Regions from separate parts of the Streptomyces sp. 3211.6 genome, predicted to be linked through region 2. Evidence: riboswitches for the same ligand, from Rfam matches in the RefSeq annotation. Region 2 holds a riboswitch; the other holds the start of a gene.
The links. A riboswitch is a leader RNA that binds a small molecule or an ion and turns the genes downstream of it on or off. The one in region 2 is predicted to bind S-adenosylmethionine.
Positions count from the first base shown of each region.

Region 1: linked by a shared signal. The riboswitch ahead of BX286_RS11335 (aminotransferase class V-fold PLP-dependent enzyme) and the one ahead of thrC (threonine synthase) in region 2 are both predicted to bind S-adenosylmethionine.

Region 1 covers NZ_RBXC01000001.1:2,438,758-2,443,164, forward strand. Annotated here, with positions in the region: gene BX286_RS11325 (rhomboid family intramembrane serine protease) at 1-646, shown strand, start outside; gene BX286_RS11330 (Lrp/AsnC family transcriptional regulator) at 643-924, shown strand; gene BX286_RS11335 (aminotransferase class V-fold PLP-dependent enzyme) at 1,023-2,414, opposite strand; SAM riboswitch class IV at 2,648-2,764, opposite strand; gene trpD (anthranilate phosphoribosyltransferase) at 2,855-3,919, opposite strand; gene BX286_RS11345 (cytochrome bc complex cytochrome b subunit) at 4,100-4,407, opposite strand, start outside.
Region 2 covers NZ_RBXC01000001.1:4,427,980-4,432,386, forward strand. Annotated here, with positions in the region: gene BX286_RS20525 (trehalose-6-phosphate synthase) at 1-1,181, opposite strand, end outside; gene BX286_RS20530 (glucosyl-3-phosphoglycerate synthase) at 1,287-2,237, opposite strand; SAM riboswitch class I at 2,440-2,578, shown strand; gene thrC (threonine synthase) at 2,572-3,897, shown strand; gene BX286_RS20540 (ubiquitin-like small modifier protein 1) at 3,934-4,212, shown strand.

The DNA.
Region 1 (4,407 bases), 2.0 Mb from region 2:
CGCGGCCTTCCTGACGAGCCCCGCTTCCGGCCTGAACCCCTCCTTCGGCTCGGGCGAGCGGCTGATGGCGACGGGGACGGCCTACTTCCGGCACTGGGGCGTGGTCCCGGACGAGCTCTTCTCCGGGGCCGCCCGCCCCCTGCTGACCCCGCTGACGGCGCTCTTCGTCCACGGCAGCTGGCTGCACCTGCTCGGGAACATGCTCTTCCTCTACGTCTTCGGCGCCATGACGGAGCAGCGGATGGGCCGGCCGGCGTTCCTCGTCTTCTACCTCTGCACCGGTTACGTGGCCCTGGCCGTCTACGCGGCCGCCAACGCCTCCTCCGACCAGACCCTGGTCGGGGCGTCCGGCGCGATCTCGGCGGCGCTGGGGGCGTTCCTGTGCCTCTTCCCGCGGGCGCGGGTGACGAGCCTGTTCCCGTTCCTGCTGTTCCTGCCGCTGCGGTTCCCGGCGTGGCTCGTGCTGATGTTCTGGTTCGGGCTCCAGTGGCTGGCCGCGCACCGGGCCGGGAGCGGGCCGGGGGTGGCGTATCTGGCCCATGTCGTGGGCTTCTCGGTGGGGTTCTGCTACGCGTGGGCGCGATATCGCCGTACGACTAGAGTGAGGCGAACAGTCACTGCCGGCGAGGGAGACAGCCAACCGTGATCACCGCGATCGTGCTCATCAAGACCAGCGTGGACCGGATCCCCGAGATCGCCGAGTCCATCGCGCAGCTGGACAGTGTCAGCGAGGTCTACTCCGTCACCGGTACGTACGACCTGATCGCGCTGGTCCGCGTGGCCCGCCACGAGAACCTGGCGGACATCATCCCCGGCCGGATCAGCAAGATCCCGGGCGTCGAGGCCACGGACACGCACGTCGCGTTCCGCACGTACTCCCAGCACGACCTGGAAGCCGCCTTCGCCATCGGGCTCGACGCGTAGGTTTCCGCCGCACACGCCGGCGGGGCCGGAATCGCCGCGCAGCGGCGGCATCCGGCCCCGCCGGCGTCTGAGGCGCGGGGTGCAAGGCCAGAGCCCCGCTACACCGCGGGGACGCAGCGGCCGTCCTCCGTGCGGTACTGCCACTTCGCGCCGGACGTCACCAGCTCCTTGACCGCCCGCACGAAGCGGTCCACGTGCTCGTCCGGGGTACCCGCCCCGAAGCTGACCCGGATCGCGTTGAGCGACCTCTCCCCCGGCGCCGCCTCCGGCGCCCCGCACTCGCCCTGGGCCTGCGGCTCGCTGCCGAGCAGGGTGCGGACCAGCGGGTGGGCGCAGAACAGGCCGTCCCGGACGCCGATGCCGTACTCCGCGGACAGCGCCGCCGCGAAGTGCGAGCTGTTCCAGCCCTCGACCACGAACGAGATGACGCCGACGCGCGGGGCGTCGTCCCCGAAGAGGGACAGGATCCGGACCTCGGGAACCTCCGCCAGGCCCTCGCGGACCTTGGCGATGAGGTGCCGCTCGCGGGCGACGAGGCCGTCGAAGCCGGCCTCCTGCAGTGCCCGGCAGGCGGAGGCGATGGAGTAGACGCCGATGACGTTCGGGGAGCCGGCCTCGTGGCGGGCGGCGGTGGTGTGCCACTCGACGTCGACGCCGCCGTCCTCACGGCGGGCCACCGTGCGGGAGGCGCCGCCCCCGGCGAGGTACGGCTCGGCCTCCTGGAGCCAGTCCGCGCGCCCGGCCAGCACGCCCGAGCCGAAGGGGGCGTACAGCTTGTGCCCCGAGAAGGCCACCCAGTCCACGTCCAGCTCCCGCACCGAGACGGGGTGGTGGGGCGCCAGCTGGGCGGCGTCCAGCACGATCCGCGCGCCGTGGGCGTGCGCGGCGGCGGCCAGCTCCTTGACCGGCCACAGCTCACCGGTGACGTTGGAGGCGCCGGTCACGCAGACCAGGGCCGGGCCGTAGGGGTTGCGGTCGGCCAGCGCCCGCTCCAGGGTGGCGACGGCCTGGGCCGGGGTGCGCGGGGCGTCGAGGCAGGTGACCTGCGCGTCGCGCCAGGGCAGCAGCGAGGCGTGGTGCTCGGTCTCGAAGACGAAGACCTGGCAGTCGGCCGGGAGGACGGCGGCGAGCAGGTTGAGGGAGTCGGTGGTGGACCGGGTGAAGACCACCTGGTCGCCCGCGCGGCAGTCGAGGAACCCGGCGACGGTGGCCCGGCTCTGTTCGAAGAGGTCGGTGGAGAGCTGCGAGAGGTAGCCGGCGCCGCGGTGCACGCTGCCGTAGTACGGGGCGTACGCGGCCACGTCGTCCCAGACCCGCTGGAGCGCCGGGGCGCTGGCCGCGTAGTCCAGGGCCGCGTAGCCGACCTCGCCGCCGGTGACGAGCGGAACGGTGACGTCCCGGCCGAGGACGGCCAGCGGCTCGGCACAGCAGGGGTCGGCGGCGGCGGTGCGGGCGTCGGCGGTGGTGGCGGCGGTCAGGGATGCGGACATGGCGGAATCTCCCGGCAGGCAGTGCTGAATGGCTTCGGTGTGCCCGTACGCGGGTACGGCGGTGCGCGGATGCGGGGACCGGCCGTCAGGGGTACGGGAAGTGCCTCGGACGCGGTGCGGGTACGCGGAAGGGACCCTGTTTCCGAGGGGTGAAGTAGGGGCGGAGTCGCCCTATCGCATTCGCTTGCTCACGGAAAACGCTCCTCGAGAGACCAGGACCCCTGGTGTCGAGGGATCCGCGCTTGCCGTAGACCTCGCTGCCTACGGCCTGGTCATCACCCGGGGCACCCCGCCACGGAAGGAGGGTTGCCGGACAGCAAGCCGGGGCCAAAACGCTGTCACTCGTGACCTTGGAGAGCATCCTGCCACAGGGTCCTCGGAACGCAAGACCCCGGTCCACGATGTGGACCGGGGCCGTGGCGTGAAAGAACCCGTCCGGGTCAGGCGTTGCTGGCCGCCACCCAGCGCTCCAGCGCGGCCCGGGCGGCGCCCGAGTCGATGGATTCGGCCGCACGGGCCATGCCCGCGGACAGCTCCTCCTCCAGCGAGCCCGTGCCCGGGTCCAGGGCGACCAGGGCAGACGCCGCGTTCAGCAGGACGGCGTCACGCACCGGGCCGGTCTCCCCCGCCAGCAGCCGGCGGGCCACGTCGGCGTTGTAGGAGGGGTCGCCGCCGCGCAGGGCGGAGATGTCGACGGTGTCGATGCCCACGTCGCGCGGGTCGAAGGCGTGCTCGGTGATCCGGCCGTCGCGCACCCACCACACCCGGGAGGTGCCGGTGGTGGTCAGCTCGTCCAGGCCGTCGTCGCCGCGGAAGACGAGGGCGGAGGTGTTCCGCTCGGCGAGCACCCCGGCCATGATCGGGGCCAGCCGGCCGTCCGCGACGCCGACCGCCTGGGCCGTGACCCGGGCCGGGTTGGTGAGCGGGCCGAGGCCGTTGAAGGCGGTGCGGACTCCGAGGTCGCGGCGGGCCGAGGCCGCGTACCGCAGGGCGGGGTGGAAGACGACCGCCGCGCAGAAGGTGATGCCGGCCTCCTCGGCGACCTCCGCCACCCGCTTCGGGGTCAGGCCCAGGTTGACGCCGAGCTTCTCCAGGACGTCCGATGAGCCGCTGGCGGAGGAGGCGGCCCGGTTGCCGTGCTTGACGACCTTCGCGCCCGCGCCGGCGGCGACGATGGCGGACATGGTGGAGATGTTGACGGTCTTGGCGCCGTCGCCGCCGGTGCCGACGATGTCCACGGTCCGCCCGGGCACCTCGATCAGGTTGGCGTGTGCGTACATCGTCCGGACCAGGCCCGTGTACTCCTGCACGGTCTCGCCCTTGGCCCGCAGGGCCACCGCGAAGCCCGCGATCTGCGCGTCGGTGGCCTCGCCGAGCATGATCCGCTCCATGGCCCAGGCCGTGTCGTCGGCCACCAGGTCCCGCCCTTCGAGCAGGGCCTCCAGAATGCCCGGCCAGCTGCGGGCCGCCACGCTGTCGCCGCCTGCCGGGGTCGCAACGTTCATGGTCAGCTCCTGCTGCTCGTCGGGTCTTGCGATGTCGGGGCCCACGTCTGATGGGAAGGATCTCAGCCTATCCAGCCCCGGAGACGGCAATGAGCCCCCGTCCAGACACTGGACGGGGGCTCATGCCGTGGCGACACCAGGATCGACCGGAATCAATCCCTCAAGCGGTAGTGCCGGAGATCAGTGGTGGCCGTGGCCGGACTGGATCTCCTTGTACTCCTCGACGGTGGGCTTCGGAATCTGGTTGCCCTCCGCGTAGAAGCCCTTGCTGAGCTTCGCGCGCAGCTTCTCGCCGCGCGTCACCTTGCGCTCGACACCGTTCTCGTCGACCGTCGGGCCGAGCTCGAGCGGCTTGTACTGCTCGTGCGCGGTGAGCGTGTGCAGCTTGCCCTGCGGGAGCGGCTCGTGGACCTCGACGAACTCACCGTGCGGCAGACGCTTGATGATGCCGGTCTCGCGACCGTGCAGCACCTTGTCGTGGTCCCGGC
Region 2 (4,407 bases):
ACCGGGTTGATCAGTGCCACGTCCGCCATCCGGTACGCCGCCAGGGAGCGGGCGAAGTCGTCCTGGACGGAGAGCAGCACCGGCTCCCAGTCCTCCGTCCCGAACTCGGCGTTGATCTCCGCCGCCAGGGACGCGACCGCCGCCGTGTAGTTCCGGTAGACCTCCAGGTCCTGGCGGGAGGGGTAGGCGGAGGCCAGGTGGACGACGCGGCCCCGCCACTCGGGGTGGGCGGTCAGCAGCTCCCGGTAGGCGAGGAGCCCGCGCAGGACGTTCTTCGACAGCTCGGTGCGGTCCACCCGGACGATCGTCTTGCGGTCCCCGACCTCCGCGCGCAGCGCGGCCAGCTTGTCGTCGACCTCCGGCCGGTGGGCCAGGGCCCTCAGGTCGTCGCCGTCGACGCCGAGCGGGTACTGGCCGACGCCGGTGAAGCGCATCTCCCCGAACAGGCCCTCCTCCGTCAGCCTGCGGTGGTGCACCCCGCCCTGGTGCCCCTCGCGGGGGACGAAGCCCTCCGCGACGCCGTGCACGTCGTCCATGGTGGCTCCGCTGATGAACGCGGCGGCCCATCCGGCGGTGTGGAAGCCGAGCTGGTCGGCGCCGAGCATGCCCCACACCAGCCGGCTGCGGATGTCGTCCGGGAGCATGTGCAGGACGTCCGGCGAGGCCCACGGGGTGTGCGTGAAGTGCGCGATCCGCAGGTCGGGGCGCAGCTCCCGGAGCGCTCCCGGGACCAGGGCCAGGTGGTAGTCCTGGACGAGGACGCGGGCGCCCTCGGCGGCCTCCTCGGCCAGGGCTTCGGCGAAGGCCTGGTTGTAGGCGGTGTACGAGTCCCAGCGCCGCCGGAACTCCGCGTCGAAGACGGGCTCGCGGGGGACGTCGTAGAGGTGGTGGTGGGTGAACCAGAGCACCGAGTTCGCGATGCCGTTGTACGCGTCGTCGTACACCGCGCGGTCGATGTCCAGCATGCGCACGCCGTGCTCGGAGACCCCCCGCCGGACCGCTTCGCGGTCGGCCTCGGAGAGGGCGGCGCAGATCCACAGGGCCTCCGGCTGCGCCGCGAGGGCCGCGGACAGGCCGGAGACGAGACCGCCCCCGCCGCGCCGGGCGCTGAGGGCGCCGTCGGCGGCGAGGGCGTACGAGAGCGGGCCGCGGTTGGCGGCGACGAGTACCTGAGAAGCCATGCCGCGAACCTAGCCCGGCACCCGCTCGCTCAAACGTCCGGGAAATGACCGGTTCGTCACCTACCGGATGGAGGGCCGCCCGCCCCCCGCCCGGGCCGTCCCGCCTCAGGCCACGCGGCGGACCGCGTACTCCTCGATCTCCCGCATCGGCGGCCGTTCCTCCGTGTCCACGGGGTAGGTGCGCGGAACGAACCCGTCCGGCCCCCTCTCGAACTGGATGAGCTCCGGACGCACGAGGTGCCCGCGCGAGAGCCGCAGCTGCGCGGTGCGGTAGATCGCCGCGGCCATCCGGCCCAGTGCCTGCCCGCTCTGGTGCTTGTGCAGCCGGACCCCGACGTCCACCTGGGCCATCGCGTCCAGTCCGACGGTGTGCAGCGCGTCGACGAGCAGGCCGAGCTCGACGCCGTAGCCGACGGGGAAGGGGAGACGTTCCAGCAGGGAGCGGCGTACGGCGTACTCGCCGCCCAGGGGCTGGACGAAGCCGGCCAGCTGCGGCCAGTGGAGGTTCAGGAGCGGGCGTGCCACCAGCTCGGTCACCCGGCCGCCCTGGCCGGGAGCGTCCCCGAGGGGGCGGTCGTACATCGCCTTGACGAACTGCACCTGCGGGTCGGTGAGCAGCGGGCCGACGATGCCGGAGACGAAGGCGGACGAGAAGTCGCGCAGGTCGGCGTCGACGAAGCAGACGATCTCGCCGGTGGTGGCCAGCAGCGAGCGCCACAGCACCTCGCCCTTGCCGCGCACGGCGGGCAGGCGCGGCAGGATCTCGTCCCGGTGCACCACCCGGGCGCCGGCCTTGGCCGCGATCTCGGCGGTCCGGTCGGCCGACCCGGAGTCGACCACGACCAGCTCGTCCACCAGCGGCACCGGCAGGCCCTCGATCAGGTCGCGCCGGATCACCTCGACGATCTCCCCGACCGTGGCCTCCTCGTCGAGGGCCGGCAGCACCACGCTCACGGTGGTCCCGGCCGCCCGTTTGCGCTCGAGGAGCTGGTCGAGCGGTCGGTCGGCGGCGGACCAGGAGCGGTCGGCCAGCCAGCGCTCCACCTCATCCAGCACTCTCAGCACTCCCTGGCTACTCGGAGGCGGCATCAGACCCGGCGGTTTTCGGCCGAATCGTGATCCATCTCGCGGTTCGGACGGCTGTCTCAACCCACCGCCCCTTCGGTTACAGTCTTGAACAACGCGAAGGTCCACCGCATGCCGGGGCCTCGCGACAAACGCACCGGCGCGCCTGAGAGCGCGTGTGCCGGTGCCATACCGCTCATCCAGAGGGGCAGAGGGACACGGCCCGTTGAAGCCCCGGCAACCCTCCAGTCGGTTCTCGCTCGCGCGGGGCCCCGGCTAGGGAAGGTGCCAATTCCGTCTCATGGCGAAGTGCGCCATGGGGAAGATGAGGAGAAAGGGCCTCGCCATCATGGCTGCACAGACTGCCGCTACCTCTGCCGCTTCCGGCTCCCACTCTGCCGGGTCCGTCGATCTGGGCCCCGCCACCGGTCTTTCCTGTCGTGAGTGCGGCACCCGTTTCGAGCTCGGCCCCATTTTCGCCTGCGTCGAGTGCTTCGGTCCGCTGGAGGTGGCCTACGAGCTGCCCGCCGGTGACCCGGAGGCCCTGCGCGCGGCGATCGAGGCCGGCCCGAACAACATCTGGCGGTACGCGCCGCTGCTGCCCGTCCCCGCGGACGTGGCCTCCAAGCCGAGCCTGAACCCGGGCTTCACCAAGCTCGTGGACGCGCAGAACCTGGCCAAGGAGCTGGGCGTCACCGGCAAGCTCTACGTCAAGGACGACTCCGGCAACCCGACGCACTCCTTCAAGGACCGCGTCGTCGCCATCGCCGTCGAGGCCGCCCGCGCCTTCGGCTACACCACCCTCTCCTGCTCCTCCACGGGCAACCTGGCCGGCGCCGTCGGCGCCGCGGCCGCCCGCGCCGGCTTCCGCTCCTGCGTGTTCATCCCGCACGACCTGGAGCAGGGCAAGGTCGTCATGGCCGGTGTCTACGGTGGCGACCTGGTCGGCATCGAGGGCAACTACGACGACGTGAACCGCTTCTGCTCCGAGCTCATCGGCGACCCGCTGGGCGAGGGCTGGGGCTTCGTCAACGTCAACCTGCGCCCCTACTACGGCGAGGGCTCCAAGACCCTGGCGTACGAGATCTGCGAGCAGCTCGGCTGGCAGCTGCCCGACCAGATCGTCATCCCGATCGCGTCCGGCTCGCAGCTGACGAAGATCGACAAGGGTCTGCAGGAGCTGGTCAAGCTCGGGCTGGTCGAGGACAAGCCGTACAAGATCTTCGGCGCCCAGGCCGAGGGCTGCTCGCCGGTGTCCACGGCCTTCAAGGCCGGCCACGACGTGGTGCGCCCGCAGAAGCCGAACACGATCGCCAAGTCGCTGGCCATCGGCAACCCGGCGGACGGCCCGTACGTGCTCGACATCGCGCGCCGCACCGGCGGCTTCGTCGAGGACGTCAACGACGAGCAGGTCGTCGAGGCGATCCGGATCCTGGCGCAGACCGAGGGCATCTTCGCCGAGACCGCGGGCGGCGTGACCGTCGGCGTGACGAAGAAGCTCATCGAGAACGGGGTCCTCGACCCCTCGCTGACCACCGTGGTCCTCAACACCGGTGACGGCCTCAAGACCCTGGAGGCGGTGTCCGGCAGCGGCCAGACCGCCACCATCCGCCCGAGCCTGGACGCGTTCCGCGCCGCCGGCCTGGCCTGACCCTTCCCTCGCACTACACGGAAAGGCGGTAGCGCCATGAGCGTCAACGTCCGCATCCCCACCATCCTGCGCACCTACACCGGTGGCGCCGCCGAGGTCCCGGCCGAGGGCGCGACCCTGGCCGAGGTGATCGACTCCCTGGAGGCGAACCACCCGGGCATCGCCGCGCGCGTCCTGGACGACCAGGGCAAGCTGCGCCGCTTCGTGAACGTGTACGTCAACGACGACGACGTGCGCTTCGAGGGCGGCCTGCAGACGGCGACGCCGGACGGCGCCGGCGTGTCGATCATCCCGGCCGTCGCGGGCGGCTGCTGAGCCGTCTGACGCCCCACGGAATCAGAATTGCCCCCTCCGCTAAAAGCGGAGGGGGCAATTCTGCTTGATTGGGCGCGGTAGAGTTGGGGAAGTCCCCTCCGTTGTTCTTGCCCGCCGCATATGAGCGGGCCGCGAGAGGGTTGACATTGAGTCAACATGCGCGTGCCTTTTGGGGCATTGGTGCGGCTTGTCTGG